2 regions of the Marinobacterium maritimum genome follow, and region 2 is predicted to be linked to the other one. Evidence: predicted binding sites of a transcription regulator. Region 2 holds the regulator's gene; the other holds the start of a gene.
The links. Region 2 encodes FNR, which switches genes on or off when oxygen is low (the NO sensors DNR and NnrR bind a similar motif). Its sites were predicted from a motif close to TTGATNTANATCAA; they were not measured.

Region 1 (11,288 bases), 510 kb from region 2:
CTGATGCATGAGGTCAGTGAGCTGTCTGAAACCCTGGCGGACCTGTTCCAGGCTCGCAAAATGAACGTTGCCACCTTGGGTAACATGGTGCCCCAGTTGCATATTCATGTCATTGTTCGTCAGGAATCCGATCCGGCCTGGCCTGGTCCTGTCTGGGGCAAGGTGCCGGCAGTGCCGTATACGCCGGAAGGGTTGGAGCGTGTTCGTGGCAAGCTGGAACGTCTGCTCGATGGCGAGCTCGCGTTCGAACCCCACGACTGATTCATGGTGAATGACTGGTTGTCCCCTTTGGGAGGCCAGTCCCCTGGCTGAAGGGCTGTTTGCGCACAGAGTGCGTTCGAGCAAGATGTACCGTCTCTTGCCATTTGTCGAATGCACGGTTCAGGCTGTTGTGGCTGCTGTCAGGTTCGGCCAAATCGGTTATAATTCCCGCCTTTGATTTCCACGTTGCATTCGGATAACAGGAACAGGACACTATGCGCAGCCATTATTGCGGCGACCTTAGAGCAGACCATATCGGAGAAGACATCACCCTGACCGGCTGGGTTCACCGCCGTCGAGATCACGGTGGCGTAATCTTCCTTGACCTCCGTGATCGTGAAGGGATTGCCCAGGTTGTATTCGACCCGGATCGTGAAGAAAGCTTTCAGCTGGCCGACAGCGTGCGCAGTGAGTACGTGGTTGAGGTGCGTGGTACTGTTCGCGGTCGTCCGGAAGGCACCGTTAACAAGGAAATGGGTACCGGTGAGATCGAGGTGCTGGGTAAAGAGCTGGTCATTCTCAATAAGGCTGAAACTCCTCCGTTCCAGCTGGATGAACACCAGCAGGTAGGCGAAGATGTTCGTCTGCGCAACCGTTTCATCGATCTGCGTCGCCCGGAAATCCAGCGCAAGCTGCGTTTCCGCTCCAAGATCACCCACAACATCCGCAACTTCCTGGAAGAAAACGGCTTTCTCGATATCGAAACGCCGATTCTGACCCGTGCGACTCCGGAAGGCGCGCGTGACTACCTGGTGCCGAGCCGCACCCATGAAGGCAGTTTCTTTGCACTGCCTCAGTCGCCGCAGCTGTTCAAGCAGCTGCTGATGGTGTCCGGCTTCGACCGTTACTACCAGATCGCCAAGTGCTTCCGTGACGAAGACCTGCGTGCGGACCGTCAGCCAGAATTCACTCAGATCGACCTGGAAACCTCGTTCATGGACGAGGAAGGCATCATGGGTCTGACCGAAGGCATGATCCGCAAGCTGTTCATCGAACTGCTGGATGTGGACCTGGGCGACTTCCCGCGCATGCCGTACTCAGAAGCGATGCAGCGTTACGGTTCCGACAAGCCGGATCTGCGTATCCCGCTGGAGCTGGTTGATGTTGCCGACTTGCTGCAGGATATCGAATTCAAGGTGTTCGCCGGTCCTGCCAAGGACCCGAAAGGCCGTGTTGCTGCACTGAAAGTGCCGGGTGGTGCTGAGCTGACCCGCAAGATCATCGACGACTACACCAAGTTCGTCGGCATCTATGGTGCCAAGGGTCTGGCCTGGATCAAGGTTAACGAACTGGAAAAAGGTGCTGAAGGTCTGCAGTCTCCGATCGTCAAGTTCCTGGGTGAAGACGTTGCCATGAAGGTAATGGAGCGCCTGGAGGCCAAGAACGGCGATATCGTCTTCTTCGGTGCTGATAAGGAAACTGTCGTCAACGAAGCCCTGGGTGCGCTGCGCATCAAGGTCGGTGAAGACATGAACCTGATCGAGCGCGAATGGGCGCCGCTGTGGGTTGTCGACTTCCCGATGTTCGAAGAAACATCCGACGGTAGCCTGACGGCGTTGCACCACCCGTTCACCGCGCCGAGCTGCACCGCTGCTGAGCTGCTGGAGCAACCTGAAGGCAAGCTGTCTCGTGCCTACGATATGGTGCTGAATGGTACCGAGCTGGGCGGCGGCTCTGTCCGTATCCACGATCAGGAGATGCAGCGTGCTGTATTCAAGGTGCTGGGCATCAGCGACGAGGAAGCGGAAGAAAAATTCGGCTTCCTGCTCAATGCATTGAAGTTCGGTGCGCCGCCTCACGGTGGTCTGGCGTTTGGTCTGGATCGTCTGGTGATGCTGATGACAGGTTCTTCTTCTATTCGTGAAGTGATTGCCTTCCCGAAAACGCAGAGTGCGGCTTGTCTGCTGACAGACGCACCGGGTGAGGTCAGCGCGGCTCAGCTGCGCGAACTGAACATCAAGCTGCGCAAGACTCCCTGATCGCGCACCTGGGGCGACCACTTGAGTCGCCCCATTTCATTGTAAGACACGTATAAGATCACAGAGCCTGCTGGGCTCTGCAATCAATCGAGGATGTTTTATGGCAGGTCATTCCAAGTGGGCTAACATCAAGCACCGCAAGGCGGCTCAGGACGCCAAGCGTGGCAAGATCTTCACCAAGCTGATTCGTGAGTTGACGGTTGCCGCCAAAGAAGGTGGTGGCAGCGTGGAAGATAACCCGCGTCTGCGTGCGGCCGTCGATAAGGCGCTGGGCGCCAACATGAAGAAGGATACCATCGAGAAGGCAATCGCTCGTGGTGCCGGTGGTGGTGAAGGCGATAACTACGACGAGTTGACCTACGAAGGTTACGGCCCCAACGGGGTGGCGATTCTGGTTGAAGTAATGACCGATAATGTCAACCGTACCGTGTCTCAGGTGCGTGCGGCCTTCAACAAGGCGGGCGGCAACCTGGGTACTAATGGCTCTGTAGCCTACCTGTTCGAAAAGAAAGGTCAGATTACCTTTGGTGAAGGCGCCGATGAAGATGCGGTCATGGAAGCCGCGCTGGAGGCGGGTGCCGATGATGTGGTGACCAACGATGATGGCTCCATCGACGTGTTTGCGCCCTGGCAAGAGTTTATGGACGTTAAACAGTCGCTGGTCGATGCAGGTCTGGAGCCGGTCTACGCCGAAGTGGGCATGATCCCGGCCACCACCGTTGAGTTGGATGTGGATGCCGGTGGCAAGGCGCTGAAACTGATCGATGCACTGGAAGATCTGGATGATACCCAGAACGTCTATCACAACGCCGATATTCCTGAAGAAGCAATGGAATAAGCCTTCCATATTGCGGATCACAAGAACCGGGGGCAACCCCGGTTTTTTGTGGGCAATTTAAAGTGCTTTAGTGTATAAATGTACAGCCTTGTGCATTGAGGCCCGTGGGGCTTTCTGTAGTATCGGGAGGAACCCATGCTGATCCTGGGAATTGACCCCGGTTCGAGAATTACCGGTTATGGTGTGATCAACGCGGTTGGTGCTCGTGTCGAATATGTCGCCAGTGGCTGCATTCGCATCAGCGGTGAACTTCTGGCTGAGCGCCTGCAGCAGGTGTATGCCGGCGTCACTGAAGTGATCGAGCGCTACCAGCCACAGGAGATGGCGATTGAGCAGGTATTTATGTCCAAGAATGCCGACTCGGCTCTCAAGCTGGGACAGGCGAGGGGCGTAGCGATCGTAGCCGGTGCCAATCAGGCGTTGCCGGTCGCTGAATATGCGGCTCGCCGCGTCAAGCAATCCGTAGTTGGCAATGGTGGTGCCGATAAGGCCCAGGTGCAACATATGGTTGCGCACTTGCTCAAATTACCGGGGTTACCGCAAGCGGATGCTGCCGATGCCTTGGCAATTGCGCTCTGTCATGCGCACACTAATGCTGGTCAGGTGCCGCAGGTACGTAGTCGAAGCCGCAGCAGTGGCCGTTGGCGGCTATGATTTTTATGGAGACAGTTGATTCGTGATTGGACATCTCAGAGGTCGAATTCTGGAGAAGCAGCCGCCCTGGTTGTTGCTGGATGTTAATGGTGTTGGCTACGAGGTCGAGGCCTCAATGAACACCTTTTATAAGCTGCCGGAACTTGGGGCTGAAATCGGCCTGCACACCCATTTTGTAGTGCGTGAAGACGCGCAGTTGCTGTATGGCTTTGCTGATCAGCAGGAAAAGCTGCTGTTTCGCTCGCTGATCAAGGTAAATGGTGTGGGCCCGAAAATGGCGCTGGCCATTCTGTCTGGCATCAGTTCCGAAGAGTTTATCCGTAGCGTACACAATGAAGACAGTACGGCGCTGGTGCGTGTTCCTGGTGTGGGCAAGAAAACAGCGGAACGTCTGATTGTTGAGATGAAAGATCGATTGAGCCTGTTGCAACTGCCGACGCTGACCGAGCTGGAATTGAGTTCTGGCAATCTGCCGGTGGCCGAGGTGGCTAGTACGGACTGTCGTGCTGAGGCGGAGAGCGCGCTGGTTGCGCTGGGTTACAAGCCACAACAGGCAACACGGGCCATTGAGCAGGCGGCCAAGGTGGTGGGGGATGCGGCTGTGACCGAAGAGCTGATTCGCCAGGCGCTGAAAACCATGGTAACCGGCTGAGTGAAAGGTAAGGCATGAAGATCGAAGCAGACCGTTTTATCACTCCGCTGACAGCTGCGCCCACGGAAGAGGTTCATGACCGGGCGATTCGTCCCAAGCTGCTGGCCGATTATGAAGGACAGCCCGCCGTGCGTGAGCAGATGGAAATTTTCATCGATGCCGCACGTCGTCGCGAGGAAGCGCTGGATCATACGCTTATTTTCGGCCCTCCGGGGCTGGGTAAAACCACACTAGCCAATATCATCGCGCACGAGATGGGCTCCCAGATAAAGACCACGTCCGGACCGGTGCTGGAAAAGGCCGGTGATCTGGCGGCGTTACTGACCAATCTTGAGCCGGGGGATGTGCTGTTCATCGATGAGATTCACCGGCTCAGTCCCAATGTGGAAGAAGTGCTTTATCCTGCGATGGAGGACTATCAGCTGGATATCATGATTGGTGAAGGTCCGGCTGCTCGCTCGATCAAGCTGGATCTGCCTCCGTTCACGCTGGTAGGTGCGACTACGCGGGCTGGTTTGCTGACTTCGCCACTACGTGATCGCTTCGGCATTGTGCAGCGGCTGGAATACTATTCGGTTGAAGATCTGACCGGCATCGTAATGCGTTCAGGGCAGTTGTCGGGTACTGAAGTTGATCAGGATGGCGCGCGAGAAATTGCTCAGCGGTCTCGTGGTACCCCTCGTATTGCCAATCGCCTGTTGCGCCGTGCACGTGATTTTGCCGAAGTAAAAGGGGATGGTTGTATCAGCAAGCCGATAGCAGATCTGGCATTGAATATGCTTAATGTGGATGAGCGTGGTTTCGATCATATGGACCGCCGCCTGTTATTGGCAATGATCGAGAAATTCGGCGGAGGTCCTGTCGGTATCGACAGCTTGGCGGCTGCAATCAGCGAGGAGCGCGACACTATTGAAGATGTGCTCGAGCCCTACCTGATTCAGCAGGGCTTTATTATGCGTACACCGCGTGGCCGAATTGTGACAGACCATGCCTATGTTCACTTTGGCATCGAAAGGGCTGATTAATATCAACCGATGAGCATTCATCGAGATGTGTGCGAAGAGCAGATGATTGAGATCAACTATTAACCAGCGATCTCGCACTACTATGAAGGCATCCATCAAACGGAGGCCTGAGCAATGGCAGCAGTACTGAGTCACGACGAGCTGGAGCATATGGCGGAAGCCTTGCATGAACTGCTGGCGGCGCTGCATGAAGAGCTTGCCGATGAGCTGAACGAGATTGAGCATGTCCGGCACCTGCTTAAGCGCCAGTCGAGTGGTCAATCTGATCGACAGGCTGTCCTTGAAGTGGCTCGCAGGCTCAATCTTGATCATATGCGGCACCATCTGGAGTCAATTGCGGCCTGCAATCAGGCGTTGGAGCGTATTAATCGTGGGCGCTTTGGTCGCTGCAGTAAATGTGGTGAGGCGATTGAGTTGAATCGGTTGCGCGCCGACCCGCTGGTGGATTCCTGCCTGAGCTGCCATGGCTGAGGCTTTGTTTTAAAACCGGCTGCTGTTATTGTTTGTGCCAATCTCAAACCTGATCGGGTTGCCGGCATGCCATTTCAGTGGCCGATACGCGTTTATATCGAAGATACCGACCTGGGCGGTATCGTCTACTACGTCAATTATCTCAAGTTCATGGAGCGGGCTCGTACCGAGTTACTGCGTCATTTTGGCTATTCCCAACAGCAGCTGACACGTGAAGATGTGCTTTTCGTGGTTACGCATGTGGATGGGCGCTATTTGCAACCTGCGCAACTCGATGATGAACTTCTTGTCAGTGTGGTCGTCGAACGAGCATCCGGCGCGCGCGTGAACTTTCTGCAAAAAATTACCCGTGCTTCAGATTCTGTTCTGCTTTGTCAGGCTAAAGTAGCAGTCGCCTGTGTGTCGGCATCTCGGCTCAAACCGCGACGCTGGCCGGCAGAGATGTTGGAGCAACTGATGTCAAGTTCTGTTCAACAGCTTACCCCTGAGGAGAAATAATGGAAGACAAGCTGTCAATCTGGAGTCTCGTGTTGAATGCGAGCCTGGTCGTGCAACTGGTAATGCTGCTGTTAATGCTGGCTTCCTTCCTTTCATGGGTGATGATTTTTCAGCGCAACCAGGTGATGCGCAAGGCTCGCCGCTCGTTGCGTCAGTTTGAAGACCGTTTCTGGTCAGGTGTCGATCTTGGCGAGCTGTTCAGAGAAGTGAGCCAGACGCCCAATGCCAACAGCGGCGCCGAAAATATCTTTCGTGCCGGTCTGCAGGAGTATACGCGCCTGACTCAGAAAACGGGCAGTGACCCCGAAATGGTAATGAACGGTGTTCAGCGTGCCATGCGTGTTGCCATGGCGCGTGAAGAGGAGCGCCTGGAGCGTCATCTGCCGTTTTTGGCTACGGTTGGCTCTACCAGCCCCTACGTGGGCCTTTTTGGTACCGTTTGGGGCATCATGAACGCCTTCCGTGGCTTGGCCAATGTGCATCAGGCGACGCTGGCATCGGTTGCGCCAGGTATTTCTGAAGCCCTGGTGGCAACAGCTATCGGTCTATTCGCCGCTATCCCGGCTGTTATTGCGTTCAACCGTTTCTCGGCTCAGGCAGAGGGCTTGCTGAATGCCTACGATACCTTTGCCGATGAGTTCTCCAGCATCCTCTATCGCCGCGTACATCGCGCTGCCTGAGGCTGAGCAATGATTCGTAAAGAGCGCAAGAAACGCAAGCTGAATTCAGACATCAATGTGGTGCCCTACATTGATGTAACTCTGGTGCTGCTGGTGATCTTCATGGTGACAGCGCCCATGCTGACACAGGGGGTCAATGTTGAGTTGCCTCAGGCGGCGGCCGAGCCGGTTGAAGACCAGAATGAAGAGCCGGTTATCCTGACCGTCGATGCTGACGGGCTGTACTACATCAACGTAGGTGGTGACGAGAAAGACGCCATCAGCCGTGATGAGGTCGCTGAGCGGGTGGGCAAGATTTTGGCCTCGGCTCCCGAGAAGCTGTTGCTGGTAAGAGGAGATAAGGCTGCCAGTTATGACCAGGTCGTGCAGCTGATGGTTCTGTTGCAGCAGGTGGGTGCCAGCAGTGTCGGACTGGTGACGGAATAGGATAGCCTGTGGAGATCAGAAGCTATATCGTTCCGTTTCTGCTGGCGCTGGGAGTGCATGCCGGAGTGCTGGTGTTGCTGGGTACCCACTGGATTGATCATGCCGAGCCTCGGCGTCAGGTACCCAGGCATATCGAGGCTCAGATGATCGACCTGACCGCCTTGGCCAAGCGTGAAGCGGAGCAGGCGCGCGTTGCGGAAGAAAAGGCGCGGCAGGCCGAGCAGGCCCGACAGGCTGAGCGCAAGCGTCAGGAGCAGGCAGCTGCCGAGAAGCGTCGCCAGGAGCTGGCCAAGCGTCAGGCTGAAGCGGATGCCAAGCGCAAGGCGCAGCAGGATGCTGAGCGTAAGCGTCAGCAGGAGTTGGCCAGGCAGCGAGCTGCTGAGCAGAAGCGCCAGGCTGAACAGGCGGCAAAGCGTAAGGCAGAAGCCGCGGAGCGCAAACGCAAGGCTGAAGAACTGGCACGTCAGCAAGCGGCAGAGGCCAAACGCAAGGCGGATGCGGCAGCGAAAGCAGAGGTTGAGCGCAAGCGACAGCAGCGGCAGGCTGAAGCCGAGCTGCAGCAAGCGTTGCAGCGTGAGCAGCAAGCGCGTGAGGCTGCTGCCAGACAGACTTCTCAAGCCGTGATCGGTGACATTCAGTCGTATATTCAGGCGATGCTGCAAAGCAGCTGGCGGATTCCGAGTACGGCACGTAATGGCATGGAGGCGGTTGTAGCGATCCATTTTTTGCCCAGCGGCGAGGTTGATCAAGCCTATATCGATACCAGTAGCGGTAATGCTGCCTTTGATAACTCAGCAATTCAGGCAGTATATCGGGTACAGCGTTTCCCGCGTGTGGCTGAGATCGATCCGATTCTGTTCGAGCGTCGTTTACGCAAGTTGTTGGTTAAATTCAGGCCGGAGGGACTTAGGTGGTGAGAATGAAGCGCGTATTCATGACGCTGGTGTTGATGCTGGTGTCTGTCATGGCCAGGGCCGAGCTTGTGGTTGAAGTGACCCAGGGGGTAGAAGCTCCAACCGCAATTGCTGTCGTGCCTTTTGGCAATGAGACCGGCAGAGCCTTGAATGAAGATGTGGCGGCCATTGTGCAGCAGGATTTGCAGCGCAGCGGCTTTTTTCAGCCAATGGCACGCGAGAACATGCTGGGCTTCCCGGTGCAGCAGTCTGAGCTCTATTTCCGTGACTGGCGCATTGCCAAGATGGACTATGTGGTGATTGGTCGTGCGGTACCGGTAGGTGCGGATGAAATCAGTGTGCGTTTTGAGCTCTACGATGTGCTCCGTGAGCAGTCATTGCTGAGTGAGCAGGTGACTACTGGCCGCGATAATCTTCGGGATGGAGCGCACTTCATCGCGGACCGTCTGTTTGAGCGTTTGACCGGGCTCAAGGGGGCTTTCTCGACTCGGATTGTCTATGTGACAGCGGAGCAACTTGCAGCTCAGAAGCAGCGTTTCAGGTTGCAGCTGGCGGACTGGGATGGTGCGCGGGCGCGTACTATTCTGGAGTCGTCAGAGCCGATTCTGTCGCCGGTGTGGTCAATGGATGGTTCCAAGCTGGCTTATGTGTCCTTCGAAACAGGCAAGCCGGCTATCTATGTTCAATACCTGGCGACCGGTCGTCGTGAGCGCATCCAGTCCTTCCCGGGTCTTAACGGTGCGCCGGCCTGGTCGCCGGATGGTACTCGGCTGGCGCTGGTGCTGTCGCGTGATGGCAACCCGGAGGTCTATGTGCTGGATCTGCAGAGTCGTCAGCTGCAACGGATTACGCGCCACTATGGCATCGATACCGAGCCGAGCTGGTCGCCGGATGGCCAGTCACTGATCTTCACCTCTGATCGTGGCGGACAGCCACAGATCTACCGTCTGGAGCTGAGCAGTCGCAAGCTGGAGCGCCTGACGTTCGAGGGGAACTATAATGCGCGTGGGCGCCTGACGCAGGATGGGCGTTTCCTCGCAATGGTGCATCGCAGCAGTGGTGGCGGCAACGGCTTTGATATTGCAGTGCAGGATCTGAAAACCGACCGTCTCGATGTACTCACCCGTTCCGGTATGGTGGAATCACCCAGTATTGCACCGAACGGAAGTGTGGTGATCTATGCTACGCAGGAAGGGACGCGCGGGGTGCTTTCGGCTGTGTCACTGGATGGGCGTGTGCAGTTCAGGATGCCGGCGGTCAGCGGCGATGTGCGTGAGCCTGCGTGGTCACCCTATCTTCGCTGAAGTGGTAACAGGTATTTAGTACAGTGACGTCAAAATCTGTGCTTACTCTATTTCTATAATTCAAACTTGGTTTCAAGCATTAATACAGGGGAAACAACATGCAGGCAGGTAACCTGACCAAATCCGTGATCATTTCTGCTGCCATGATCTGGGCAGCCGGCTGTAGTACAACCAGCACCACAACTGACGCAGGTTCAGCCGGAATGGGAGCGAGTGATCAGGCTGGCGGTGCGAGCAGCTATGGTAGTGCTGGTGGCAGCCTCAGCAGTGGTGCGGTTGTTACTGCAGAAGACCTGAAACAGCTGCGTACCGTCTTCTACTTCGATTTCGACCAGTCCGTTGTGCGCCAGGAAGGTTTTGCCGATCTGGAAGCGCATGCTCGCTACCTGGCGCAGAATCCGTCTGCATCAGTGCGTCTGGAAGGCCATGCTGACGAACGTGGAACACGTGAATACAACATTGCGCTGGGCGAGCGTCGTGCGCAATCCGTGGAACGCCTGCTGGTGGTCAACGGCGCATCTGCCAATCAGGTGGAAACGGTCAGCTACGGTGAAGAAAAGCCGGCCGTGCTGGGTCATGACGCTACCTCTTGGTCACAGAATCGTCGTGTCGAGCTGAAATACCTGAGCAAGTAATCGGGTTATGATGAAGGGTTGTCGTCGACTGCTGTTTTCGGCATTGGCGTTGTCTGCGCTTTCCGTGCAGGCAGCGCCAGTGACAGTGGTGGAAGTTTCCGAGGTTGGGGCGGGGGGCGTGTCTTCGTCTCAACCGCGGGCAATGTCAGCGCAAAATGAGATGTTCTTCATGCTGCAGCAATTGCAGGATGAGGTGCGGGCTCTGCGAGGCGTGATCGAGCAGCAGCAGTATCGTCTCGATCAGTTGGAGCGTCATCAGCGAGATCGCTACCGCGACATGGATAAGCGGATCAGCCTGCTGTTCCAGCAGCTGCCACAGGGTGCTGGAACAGCGGTAGTGGGGGGCGCTGACAGCGTTGCTGCCGATACTCAAGCTGCTGCTGAAGCTGCACAGTCACAGGTTGCGCCTGTTGATCAGGCGTCCACGGAAGACGCGGAGCAGGGGGCTGGGGAGCAGCAGGTATATGAAGCCGCCTTTGCCAAGGTCAGGGCGCGAAACTTCGGTGCTGCCGAGGCAGAGCTTAAGGGCTTTATCAACCAATACCCCGATAGTGCTTTGCAACCTAATGCCTGGTACTGGCTGGGAGAAGTGTATCTGGCCCAGCAAAATACAGCTGATTCCGAAGCTGCTTTTGCTCGTGTCGTCGAGCAGTACGCTCAGCATGGCAAGGCGGCCGACGCACTGTATAAGTTGGGTGTCTTGTCAGGGCGTTCTGGTAACGCAGCCAAGGCACGACAGTTGATGCAACAAGTGGTGCAGGAATATCCGCAGGCGCCTGCGGCAGATCTTGCACGTGGTTATCTGAAGCCGTAACAAAGATGGGATTGATGAAACAAGATGTAAAACGAGCGGTCGTGCTGCTATCGGGTGGTCTGGATTCCGCCACGGCCTTGGCCATGGCCAAGGATCAGGGGTATGACTGTTATGTGCTCAGTTTTGATTATGGGCAG
Region 2 (11,288 bases):
AGCCCAGGGCTTCAATCTGCTCGACTGGAAACTGCTCATTGGCCACCTTGGTTTCCTGAATGCCTATGACGTCCGGCTGGTGTTTGTCGATCAGGCGTTCAAGCTGGTGCATGCGGGCACGAATGCCGTTGGTGTTGAAGGAGATCAGTTTCATACAATTCCTTACAGGGTACGCAGTATTCGAAGGGGATCAATGGTACCAGAAACGCCCCTGATGTAGCGGCGTTGATGATAGCTTTTGGCTATGGGTGAGCGGCGTCATTTCTATTGGGTGTGATTCGCCCGGGTGGGTACAATGGAGCCAGATTCGTTATCTATTCAAGGAGGCACAGTGGCAGATTTTGATTATGACCTGTTCGTGATCGGGGCGGGCTCTGGAGGCGTGCGGGCCGGACGCATGGCCGCGGCTGAAGGTGTAAAAGTGGCCGTTGCCGAAGATCGCTACCTGGGCGGTACCTGTGTCAACGTGGGTTGTGTGCCCAAAAAACTGTATGTGTATGCTTCACATTATGCGGAGTCCTTCCATGAGGCGGCCGGTTACGGCTTGAACACTCAGGATGTGGTGTTCGATTGGCCGACGCTGAGGGACAACAAAAAGCAGGAAATCAGCCGGCTGAATGGTATCTACACCCAGTTGATGAAGAACGCGGGCTGCGACCTGATCGACGGGCGTGCGGAAATCGTTGGTGAACATGAGGTGCAAGTCGGGGATGTGACCTACACCGCTGAGCGGATTCTGGTTGCAACCGGTGGTTGGCCATTCATTCCGGAGTTCGAAGGACGTGAGCATGTCATCAGTTCCAACGAAGTATTCGATCTGGAGCGCTTTCCAGAGGACGTGATCGTGGTTGGCGGTGGCTATATCGCCGTGGAGTTCGCGGGTATCTTTGCCGGCCTGGGGGCACGCACCGAGCTGATTTATCGCGGTGATCTTTTCCTGCGTGGCTTTGACCAGGAAGTACGTGAATTTACGGCACAGGAAGTCGCCAAGAAAGGCGTGGGCCTTAACTTCAACTGCAATATTGAGCGTGTCGACAAGCTGGCCTCGGGACGTCTGCAGGCCAGGCTTACCGATGGACGTGTGCTGGAAGCCGACCAGATTCTCTATGCTACGGGTCGAGTGCCCAATACTCAGGGGCTGGGTCTGGAGGCTGTTGGTGTCGCCCAGCAGGACAGTGGCGCTATTATCGTCAACGACAGCTTCCAGACGTCGGTGCCTTCCATCTACGCCATTGGCGATGTGATCGATCGTGTTCAGCTGACACCGGTGGCCCTGGCCGAAGGAATGGCGCTGGTGCGTCATCTCTACTCGGCGGGCAGCCCGGCGGTGGATTATGAATTGATCCCGACAGCGGTGTTTTGTCAGCCCAATATCGGTACCGTTGGCCTGTCCGAAGAGCAGGCTCGTGAGCGCCATGGTGAAATCAAGGTGTTCAGGTCTGAGTTTCGTGCCCTCAAGCATACTCTTAGTGGCAGCGATGAACGGACCCTGATGAAGATGATCGTCGATGCCGAGACTGATCGTGTGCTGGGCGTGCACATGGTTGGAGCTGAGGCTGGCGAAATCATTCAGGGCATCGGCGTGGCTCTGAAAGCGGGCGCGACCAAGGCGGTGTTCGACAGTACCATTGGTATCCACCCCACAGCTGCGGAAGAGTTTGTTACCATGCGTCAGCCGGTTCGCTAGTGTCAAACCTGCAGGTTCAAAAAAGCCGGCATCTGCCGGCTTTTATCGTTGTGGATTCTGCGTCCTAGCGCGGGGGCAGCCAGAGGTTCAGTTCGCGGAACCAGTTCAGCAATGACAGCTGTTCGCGCAGTTGCTCCTCCAGCTCCCGGGCGGAGAGTCCGGTGTGCTGCAGCAGCTGGTGAATCTGCTGAGATGCCTTGATATCGAGATCGATATATTCCGGGTGGTAGTAAAGAATCAGTTCATAGTCCGGATTGTCGCCGAGAATACGGCTGATCGTGGCGTCCAGATGCTGACTGATCTCACTCCGTGAGGGCATCACCGGGCAGAAGACATCGTCATATTTTTCATCGTCGTAGGTGTCGATATGGAAGATGACATGGCCGATGTTATCAAATCGGTTCTGCAGCTGGCAGACAACGTTGTCACCAATATAGTGGCCTTCGGCTGCACTCAGGTGCGGAGCAACCTGCAGGTGCATCTCCAGCAAGCTCTGGTTTCCCATCAGGCGGCTCTTGAAGCTGTGGACGTTTACGACGCCGTCAACTGTCAGGACCTGTTCACGCAGCTCGGCAACACGCTCCTCAGGCAGTGCAGTATCCACCAGCTCGGTGACGCTTTTGGCGACCAGGTCCCAGCCGATCTTGCCAACCAGTAGGGCGACCAGTACGGCAGCCAGTGCGTCGAGCCACCAGACGCCGGCCATGGCTCCGGCCACGGCGAGCAGGACTACGATGGAAGAAAGTGCATCGGTGCGGCTGTGCCAGGCGTTGGCGATGATCAGGTCAGACTGCAGTTGCTTGCCGATTTTAAGGGTGTAACGAAAGATCCATTCCTTGCCCAGAATTGATACGGCAGCCGCAATGAGAGCGGGCCAGGTCGGCAATGCAGGATGCTCGGCGGCGAAGAGCAGGCTGACACTGTCATAGGCCATGGCGCCGCCAACCGCGACCAGTACGACACCCAGCGCAACGGTCCCAACGGTTTCGAAGCGACCGTGACCCCAGGGGTGGTTGTCATCTGGAGCACGATGCGACAGGCGAAGTACGGCAACGACCATGAAGTCGGTGAGCAGGTCGGACAGAGAATGAATGCCGTCAGCGATCAGTGCACTGGAGTTGGCAATGACGCCAATGAGGATCTTGAGCACACCCAGAACGGTATCCAAAACGGCGCCGATAATGGTTACGCGTTCGGCTGCCCGGCGGCGTTGATCTAGTTGCTCCTGCATCGGTTTTGCACTCCGGTTAAAACAGCCGGCTATGATACCGTTATATCGGGCCATGCACTAGGAGTGCACGTCCGCATTCACTTTATGGCCACCCAAGTAACTGATTTGTAATGTCAAAAAACAGATGGTCAAAAAACACACAATTTGTGCCCGTGCAAGAAGTGGCGGGTGCTGACGCCCTTTGGTAATGAAATTTTCACAGTGTTATCCACAGTAGATGTGGGTAGGCTGGTGCAGGCCAGTCAGGGCGCGGAATCTGCCAGGGTCTGTCATTGTTCCTTCACACCGGATCACTTAACATGACCGGTCTTTTCGAATTTGCTCAGGATGTCATTCCATGCAGGCTTCGTATCTGTCCCAGTTAATTCTGCCCATGGCGCTGTTCAGTATCATGCTGGGGGTTGGCATGACATTGACCCGATCCGATTTCATGCGTCTATGGCAAGCGCCGGGTGTTGTCCTGCTGGGTGTGGCCGCGCAGCTGCTGTTACTGCCGCTACTGGGGGCTTTGGTGCTCTGGTGGGCCGACTTGCCCCCTCTGTTGGCGGTTGGCTTGATGATCCTTACCTTTGCCCCTGGAGGCGCAACCTCCAACATGCTGACCCTGCTGGCGCGAGGGGATACGGCGCTGTCGATTACCCTGACGGCCGTGACCAGTCTGGTTACCCCCTTTACTCTGCCTCTGTTGACGCTGCTGGCGTTGCACTTTTACGGGCTAACCGGTGAGCTGCCTCAGTTTCCGGTGTTGGGTACCATCATGAAAGTGATGTTGGTCACTTTGCTGCCGGTTGCGCTGGGCATGTTGATGGCCGGTTTCAAACCGGATTGGTGTGCGTGGATGATCAAGCCGGTGAAAATCTGTTCGCTGGTGTTCATGATCGCCATCGTCACCGCGATCGTGCGGGCCAACTGGGCACAACTGCCCGACCTGATCGGGCAGGTTGGCCCTGTGGCGCTGCTGCTGGCGGTCTGTGCCTTGCTGACAGGCTATCTGCTTGCCAGGCTGGCCCGGTTGTCCGAGGAGCGGCGGATCACTTTGGCGATCGAAGTTGGTATTCAGAATGCCGGCACGGCGCTGCTGGTAACCGGCGGGTTGCTGCAGAGTGCTGAAATGTCGGCCAGTGCACTGATCTACGGTGTCGTGATGCAAGTGCCCGCCTTGATGATACTGGGCTGGCGCAACCGTGATCTGGTACTGCAGCCGGTACGTGCCGGTCAGGGGTGATTGCCCGGAGGGACGGTGCCTCGGGTTAGTCGATACCCAGCAGCTTGTGGGTCTGCAGGCTAAGCTTCCACTGGGGGTGGGCCATGCAGTAGTCGATGCAGCGGCGGGTATGACTGTTCTGCAGCGGGCTGTCCAGTGGCTGCAGGTAGAAATGACGGAAGTTCATCTGTGCAAAGCGTTCGGGGTGAGCTGCACTCTGCGGATAGACCAGCTTGAGTTCGTCACCCTCGGTAATAATGACTTCACTGCTGCCCTTGGGGCTGACGCAGACCCAGTCAATCCCCGCCGGTAATGGCTTGGTGCCGTTGGTTTCGATGGCGATCTCGAAACCGCGTGCATGCAGAGCCTCAATCAGCGGAGGGTCAAGCTGGAGGGCGGGTTCTCCACCGGTACAAACCACATAGCGCTGACCTGCACTGTTTTTCGGCCAAAAACTGTCGATACGCTCGGCCAGAGCCTCGGCGTCGCTGAATTTGCCACCATTCTGGCCGTCGGTACCAATGAAGTCGGTATCACAGAAGTCGCAGATAGCGCCTTTACGGTCCTGCTCTCGCCCTGACCAAAGGTTACAGCCGGTGAAGCGGCAGAACACGGAGGCGCGACCACTCTGGGCGCCTTCACCCTGCAAGGTGTAGAAAATCTCTTTAACGCTGTACATGCAAGCTCCTGCTGATTGAGGCGTCAGTGTATCGGCAATTTGATAATGATCAAGCGATGCCGCTTTAAAGCCGGGTAAAAGATTCGGGTAGGGCATCAGGCGGTGTTCTATAATATGCAAATTATCTGATGGAGGAGGTGAATATGGATACTCGATGGATGGCAGCGGCTACGCTCGGGGCGTTTCTGGCCGTGGCGCCGGTGGCTAAGGGAGAAGGGGAGCAGGGGCGGGTGATGATTGCGCCGGGGCTGTATTCCTTTACCGTTGAGCATGAGGGAGAAACCTATGAAATCATGCGTAACCAGGACCCCGAGCACCTTGTTCATCCGTTGTATGCCACGACCAGTCGCGGCATGCCTCAGCCGATGCACCCGTTTGAGCCGTATGATGTGGAAACGCTTGGCGAACGGGAGTTCGTGCAGTACATGATGCAAGCGCAGGAAGATGCATCCGTGATGATTATTGATACCCGCACCATTGGCTGGCATGTGCGGCTGACGATACCGGGGGCTCGCAGTTACCCCTATACGATGATGGATGATGCCGATGATCGTGACTGGGCGCTGGATGACTTTGGGGTTACCAAGGACAGTCAGGGAGAATACGATTTCAGCCAGGCCAAAACCCTCGCGATGTTCTGCAACGGTTACTGGTGCGGTCAGACGCCGGCAATGATTCGCAAGCTGCTGGCGCTGGGGTATCCAGAGGATAAACTCAAGTACTACCGGGGTGGCATGCAGGCGTGGACCAGCATGGGCTTTACCGTGATGGGGGAAGGCGCCGAGTAATCAGCCCGGCGCACTCGCGAGCGGGCGAGACTATTCCTGTGGCTCGCCACCAAAAGCTTCCAGCACTTCCGGCAGCAGACGGGCATACTCAAGCCCCATGCGGGCGAGTTCAGTATCGCGGGCTGCCAGCACATCTTCAGGTGTTTCGGCATCCAGCTGTTCGCGGTATTCATCACTGAGACGTACGCGGTGCAGGCTCAGGTCTTCATGCAGGACGAAACGGATCTGCTGCTGCCATTCCAGTGCCAGACGCTTGACCAGCATGCCAGCTTCAAGATGGGCGCTGATTTCGTCACAGAGCAGATCCTGTCCCTTGGCGCTGATCTTGCTTCCCTCGGTCATGGGGTCGCGCAGTTCACACTCGTCCTCCAGGGCCCAGCCTTGCGGCATGGATTCACCCTGCAGCCAGGAGGTCATCACTTTATCAGCCGAAACCCGGGTCTGGGGCAGTTTAACCACCAGCGAGCCGAGCGCCTCGCGCAGTTGATTGAGCAGGTCTTCGGCACGCTTGTGGCTGGAGGCGTTGACCAGGATCCAGCCCTGTTGTGGCATCAGAATCGCTTCGGTACGGCGGCGGCGAGTAAAGCTGCGCGGCAGCAGATCCAGGACTACTTCGTCCTTGAGCTGGAGCTTTTCCTTGCGATACACCTTGCGCGACTGCTCGGCTTCGATCAAGGCGACTTTCGCATCAAGCTGTTCGCGAACAACGCTTGCCGGCAGAATACGTTCCTCCTGCATCAGGTTGATCAGCAGGAAACCATTGCTGCTGAATACCAGCATCTCTTCCGCTTCGTTGATGGGCTGGCTCCAGCCGCTGCGGCTCAGCTCCTGGCTGCCGCAGGGGGTGAACGGGTGCTCAGCGAGTGCCTGCTCAAGGTGCTCCTGTGTCAGTCCGGCGGGTGGTTCGAAGCGGTAGAAAATGAGGTTGCGAAACCAGAGCATGGTATCTCCCAAAAGGTGTCATTGAACTCAAAGCGGTGGAATTCTATCGCGGCTGCTCGTCGGAATCACTGACTCTGGACGGCTAATGCCTGCTCGATGGCCTGGTCGAGGTAATAGCCGTAAAAATCGACGGAGCTGATGCCGACCAGAGGCTCTGTCAGGGGAGCGCCGTCGAGGCTGAGCATCAGTACGCTGGGGTAGAAATTAATCGCATAACTCTGGGCAAAGGCCCTGGGTGTCATCACCTGGTTATCGCGATTGCGGACATCCTCAAAGCCGGGAACTTTCAGTTCACGAATGACCAGCTCGGGGCGTTGCTGTTGTTGCAGCGGCAACAGGAAGCCATCACGTACCTGGTCACAGTAGCCGCATTCAGGCTGCGAGAAGAGCAGGATCAGCACCTGGGCCTCAGCTTGAGTGTCCCTGAGTACGTCAAAGCCGGTAAAGAAAGTCAGGCCGTCAGACGCTTTCGATGGCAGGCTGAACAGGATGAGTAACAGGGGGGCAAGAAATCTCAAGGGGTAGACTCCAAAAGGGTCACTATCAGGTCAACGACATCGTAGGTGTACAGATCCCGGAAGAAGTGATCGGCACCGTCAAGAACATGTAGCTGTACCTGAGTGTTATCGACGGCCGCCATGGCGGTAATCAGATCCGGAGCGGTCGTATCACTGGATCCTGCGATCACCAGCGTGGGCAGGCGTGTTGTCTTGAGCAGGTTGGGCGTGTGCAGGCGAGAGTCGTCAGCGTAATAACTCAACAGGCTGCTGGGTGAGGCCGCCGTCTGGGTGCAATAGAGCATGTCGACGGGTTGCAGCAGGGACTGTGTGGTCTGCCGTGCCTGCTCAAGAACCCTCTCCAGCGAGTGGCCGTAGCGCGACTTGTAGTGCTCCGCTTCGCGACTGACATTCCAGGTCATGGGGGCCAGCAGCACCTGCGCCCGGACGGCTGTGGGCAGAGCGCGGGCTGAGTCCACGTACCAGGCCGTCTGGTTGCCGCCGCGGGAGTGTCCCAGTAACAGGATCTGATTCTGTCCGTGTTGGTCTAGCCATTCGACCCAGTGGCCGATCTCGTCAATGGCATCCTGGTGGCGGTGAGTGTGTGGTGTACTACAGGGATAGGCGCCTGTCCGATTGTCGATGCCCAGGCTGAGATTGATTGCGAGGCTGTTGAGTCCGGCTTCGACAAGAGCGTCCTGCAGGGCAACAACCAATTCCATGCCGTTGTGGGCAAGGGTGCCATGAGTGATCAGCACGGTGGTATCGGGAGTCCCCTCGCCCTGCTTGAACTCGGCATTCAGGGTTATGCCGTTCAATTGCGAGGTAACGGTAGCACCCTGAGCGAAGGCGGGCAGTACAAGCAGGAGCAGGCAGGTCAGCAGCGAGCGCAACATGTTCAATAGCCTTTTAATTATATTTTTATGAATATAGGTAATTAAAGAGCATTGGCAAGTTGCGCATCGCCTCAAAGGCCTTCGAAGGCGAGCAGGGAATAGACCGGGATGCCCAGTTCCTGGATACGGGTTGAACCCTGAAGATCGGGCAGATCGATCAGCAGCAGCTGCTTCAACGACTTCAGCGCCAAGCTTCTTCACCAGGGTGCAGGCCGCGAGCAGAGTGCCGCCGGTGGCGATCAGATCATCAAACAGCAGCACGCGGTCGCCGCTGGTAACGGCATCGGTCTGCATTTCTACTGCAGAAGTGCCATATTCCAGGGTGTATTCCTGATGGATGGTTTCGCCGGGCAGTTTGCCTTTCTTGCGGACCAGCACCAGCGGCAGGTTGAGCTGGTAGGCCATGATGGCGCCGAACAGGAAGCCACGGGCATCGATGCAGGCGATATGAGTGATGTCCGAGTCAATATAGCGCTGAATAAACGCATCCGACACCATGCGCATCGCCTTAGGATCCTTGAAGATCGGTGTAACATCGCGGAACACGACCCCGGGTTCCGGCCAGTCCTGCAGCGAACGGATGACGGATTTGACATAGAACTCATCGTAGGACATGCGGTAACTCCCAGTTGGCACTCAATTGATATAACTCAATGCCGCAGTGACGGAATAAAGGTGTAATGCAGGGGTTGGGTTACACATTGAGATGGCTACTTCATTGTGCAACTTGGGACGTAGCTTCATTGAAGCTACGTCTTTTTTTATTCTACAGGGGGCCATAGGTGATCAAGAAGAGGTGCCCTCAACGCTCAGGACGTTTTATGTTCCTGCTGCGTAGCGCATTCGTCGTTGCGTGATTCGCCGGAGAGGCGATACATCTCATCCAGGTTGGTCAGCTCTACTTCCTTGCCATCAACGCGCATCAACTCCATCTTCTGGAATCGTGTGAAAATTCGGCTGACGGTTTCCACGGCCAGACCAAGATAGTTGCCAATCTCGTTGCGAGACATGGACAGGCGGAAGTTTGACGCTGAGTAGCCACGTGTCTTGAAGCGCTGAGACAGTTTCAACAGGAAGGTGGCGACGCGCTGTTCGGCATTTTTCTTCGACAGCAGCAACATCATCTGCTGGTCGTCACGCAGTTCCTTGCTCATGCTGCGCAGCATCTGGCGACGCAGTTCAGGCATCTGGCCTGACAGTTCATCCAGGCGCTCAAAAGGAATCTCGCATACCGTTGTGGTTTCGAGGACCTTGGCGGACATCGGGTAGTTTTCAGCATCAAAGCCGCTAAGCCCAACCAGTTCGCCTGGGAAGTAGAAACCGGTGATCTGTTCCTCGCCTTCATTGGTCAGCGTGTAGCTCTTGATGGTGCCGGCACGGATGGCATAGACGGAGCTGAACGGTTCACCCTGGTGGAACAGGTGCTCACCCTTCTTCAGAGGTCGACTTTTTTCGATAATGTCATCCAGACGATCAATGTCTGTCAGGTCAAGTGAGACCGGCAGGCAAAGCGTGCTCAGGCTGCAGGTTTTACAATGCACCTGAGACAGGCTGTGAAGCTTTCCTTGATTTTTGCAGTCGGCCATGAGGGCATCCTTTGTTGGTTAGTCACACGATGGCTATCGGCGCATTATGTAACATTTACCCCCGAGGGTGAAGCGAAAGGCCCGGGAACCGGGCCTCGACTTTAGATGATGCGTGAAAAGTTCTGAGAGTGTTGCTTTTTGGGTATATAAGAATCAAACGCCATGCAGATACGGCGGATCAAAAGCCGGCCTGCCGGGGTGACTCGAATTGACTCTGGCTGCAGTTCAATCAGGCCATCGGCATCAAATTGACGCAGTTCGTCCTGCTCCTCGGCAAAGTACTGGTCAAAGTCGATGGCAAAACGCTCAGCAATGCTTCGCTTGTCCAGTTCGAACTGGCAGATAAGCGCGGTGATCACTGCGCGGCGGATATGGTCGTCAGTATTAAGCTGAACGCCGCGCTTCACGGCATGCTGCTGCTGGGTCACGGCCTGGCTGTAGGCCGCGATATCATGCTCGTTCTGGTAGTAGACGTTGCCGATCTGGCTGATTGCCGACACGCCCATGGCAACCAGGTCGCAATCGGAGTGGGTGGTGTAGCCCTGGAAGTTGCGGTGCAGCTTGCCTTCCGCCTGGGCGATAGCCAGCTCGTCGTCCGGTTTGGCGAAGTGGTCCATGCCGATATAGACGTAACCGGCATCCAGCAGTCGATTGATGCTGTTCTGCAGGATGGCAAGTTTTTCTTCCGCGGAGGGCAGGTCTTCAGCACGGATGTGTTTCTGTGAGCGGAAGCGGTCCGGCAGGTGGGCATAGTTGAACACTGACAGTCGGTCAGGGCTCATGGCGATCACTGTCTCGAGGGTGTCGGCAAAGCTCTGTTCGTTCTGGTGTGGCAGACCGTAGATCAGGTCCATGTTGATCGACTTGAAGCCCAGCGCGCGTGAGCGCTCCAGTACCGCAAGGGTCTGTTCGGTCGGCTGTACCCGGTTGACGGCTTCCTGAACCACAGGATTGACGTCCTGAACGCCCAGACTGATACGATTGAAGCCGATGTCGCGTAGCACGCCCAGGGTGTCATGGCCGGCTTCGCGCGGGTCAATTTCGATCGAATAGTCGCCCAGGTCATCATCACGCAGATTGAAGTTTCTACGCAGTGCCTGCATCAGCTCACGCATCTGGTCGTCACTGATGAAGGTGGGGGTGCCGCCGCCCCAGTGCAGCTGGTTGACGACGCGGTCTGCACGATACCACTGCGACAGCTGCTCCATCTCCTGGTACAGGGTATCCAGATAGGGCTGGGCTTTCTTGCGGTTACGGGTTATCACCTTGTTACAGGCACAGTAATAGCAAACATGTGCGCAGAAAGGGATGTGCACGTACAGTGATAAGGGGGCATTTGTATCGGCAGTCTCTCGACCGGATGCAATCAGCTGTTCGGCGGTCAGGCCGGAGTCAAACTGGATGGCGGTCGGATAGGAGGTATAGCGAGGCCCGGAAAGATCATAACGGCGAATAAGATCAAGATCCCAGCTGACATTGCTCTGTTGGGGCACGACTACACCTCTCGGATAACAATCAAAAAGGCATTATAGGCGTTGCGCTCTCATTGCGGGTTGATGAGCATCAAGCGTGAGGCAGCCACAGCTGCCAGGGTACCGTCGCGAGACCAAACAGGATCACCAGCAGGCCTGCCCCTCGGCGTACCCCTTGCTGCTGCAGCAGTTGGCGAAACTGCCGGGCCAGCAGGGCCGTAGTCATCATGGCCGGCAGCGTGCCGAGCCCGAAGACCATCATCAGGACGGCGCTGTTGACCGGTTCGGCGCTGACACTGCCGGCCC

Region 1: the regulator FNR is predicted to act here: its motif matches at 5,452-5,465, upstream of ABD013_RS05555 (TraR/DksA family transcriptional regulator).

Annotation. Positions count from the first base shown of each region.
Region 1 is NZ_BAAAET010000001.1:1,201,209-1,212,496, reverse strand. Features, by position in the region: gene ABD013_RS05585 (HIT domain-containing protein) at 1-261, shown strand, start outside; gene aspS (aspartate--tRNA ligase) at 477-2,240, shown strand; gene ABD013_RS05575 (YebC/PmpR family DNA-binding transcriptional regulator) at 2,341-3,078, shown strand; gene ruvC (crossover junction endodeoxyribonuclease RuvC) at 3,214-3,732, shown strand; gene ruvA (Holliday junction branch migration protein RuvA) at 3,755-4,384, shown strand; gene ruvB (Holliday junction branch migration DNA helicase RuvB) at 4,399-5,409, shown strand; gene ABD013_RS05555 (TraR/DksA family transcriptional regulator) at 5,524-5,880, shown strand; gene ybgC (tol-pal system-associated acyl-CoA thioesterase) at 5,947-6,378, shown strand; gene tolQ (protein TolQ) at 6,378-7,058, shown strand; gene tolR (protein TolR) at 7,068-7,484, shown strand; gene tolA (cell envelope integrity protein TolA) at 7,493-8,401, shown strand; gene tolB (Tol-Pal system beta propeller repeat protein TolB) at 8,404-9,702, shown strand; gene pal (peptidoglycan-associated lipoprotein Pal) at 9,801-10,337, shown strand; gene ybgF (tol-pal system protein YbgF) at 10,345-11,151, shown strand; gene queC (7-cyano-7-deazaguanine synthase QueC) at 11,166-11,288, shown strand, end outside.
Region 2 is NZ_BAAAET010000001.1:695,584-706,871, forward strand. Features, by position in the region: gene xthA (exodeoxyribonuclease III) at 1-154, opposite strand, end outside; gene gor (glutathione-disulfide reductase) at 332-1,687, shown strand; gene ABD013_RS03095 (cation diffusion facilitator family transporter) at 1,752-2,918, opposite strand; gene ABD013_RS03100 (bile acid:sodium symporter family protein) at 3,256-4,143, shown strand; gene queE (7-carboxy-7-deazaguanine synthase) at 4,169-4,801, opposite strand; gene ABD013_RS03110 (rhodanese-like domain-containing protein) at 4,945-5,589, shown strand; gene ABD013_RS03115 (recombination-associated protein RdgC) at 5,620-6,531, opposite strand; gene ABD013_RS03120 (thioredoxin family protein) at 6,597-7,049, opposite strand; gene ABD013_RS03125 (alpha/beta hydrolase) at 7,046-7,924, opposite strand; partial or broken gene ABD013_RS03130 (adenine phosphoribosyltransferase) at 7,996-8,539, opposite strand; gene fnr (fumarate/nitrate reduction transcriptional regulator Fnr) at 8,734-9,510, opposite strand; gene hemN (oxygen-independent coproporphyrinogen III oxidase) at 9,612-11,003, opposite strand; gene ABD013_RS03145 (sulfite exporter TauE/SafE family protein) at 11,074-11,288, opposite strand, start outside.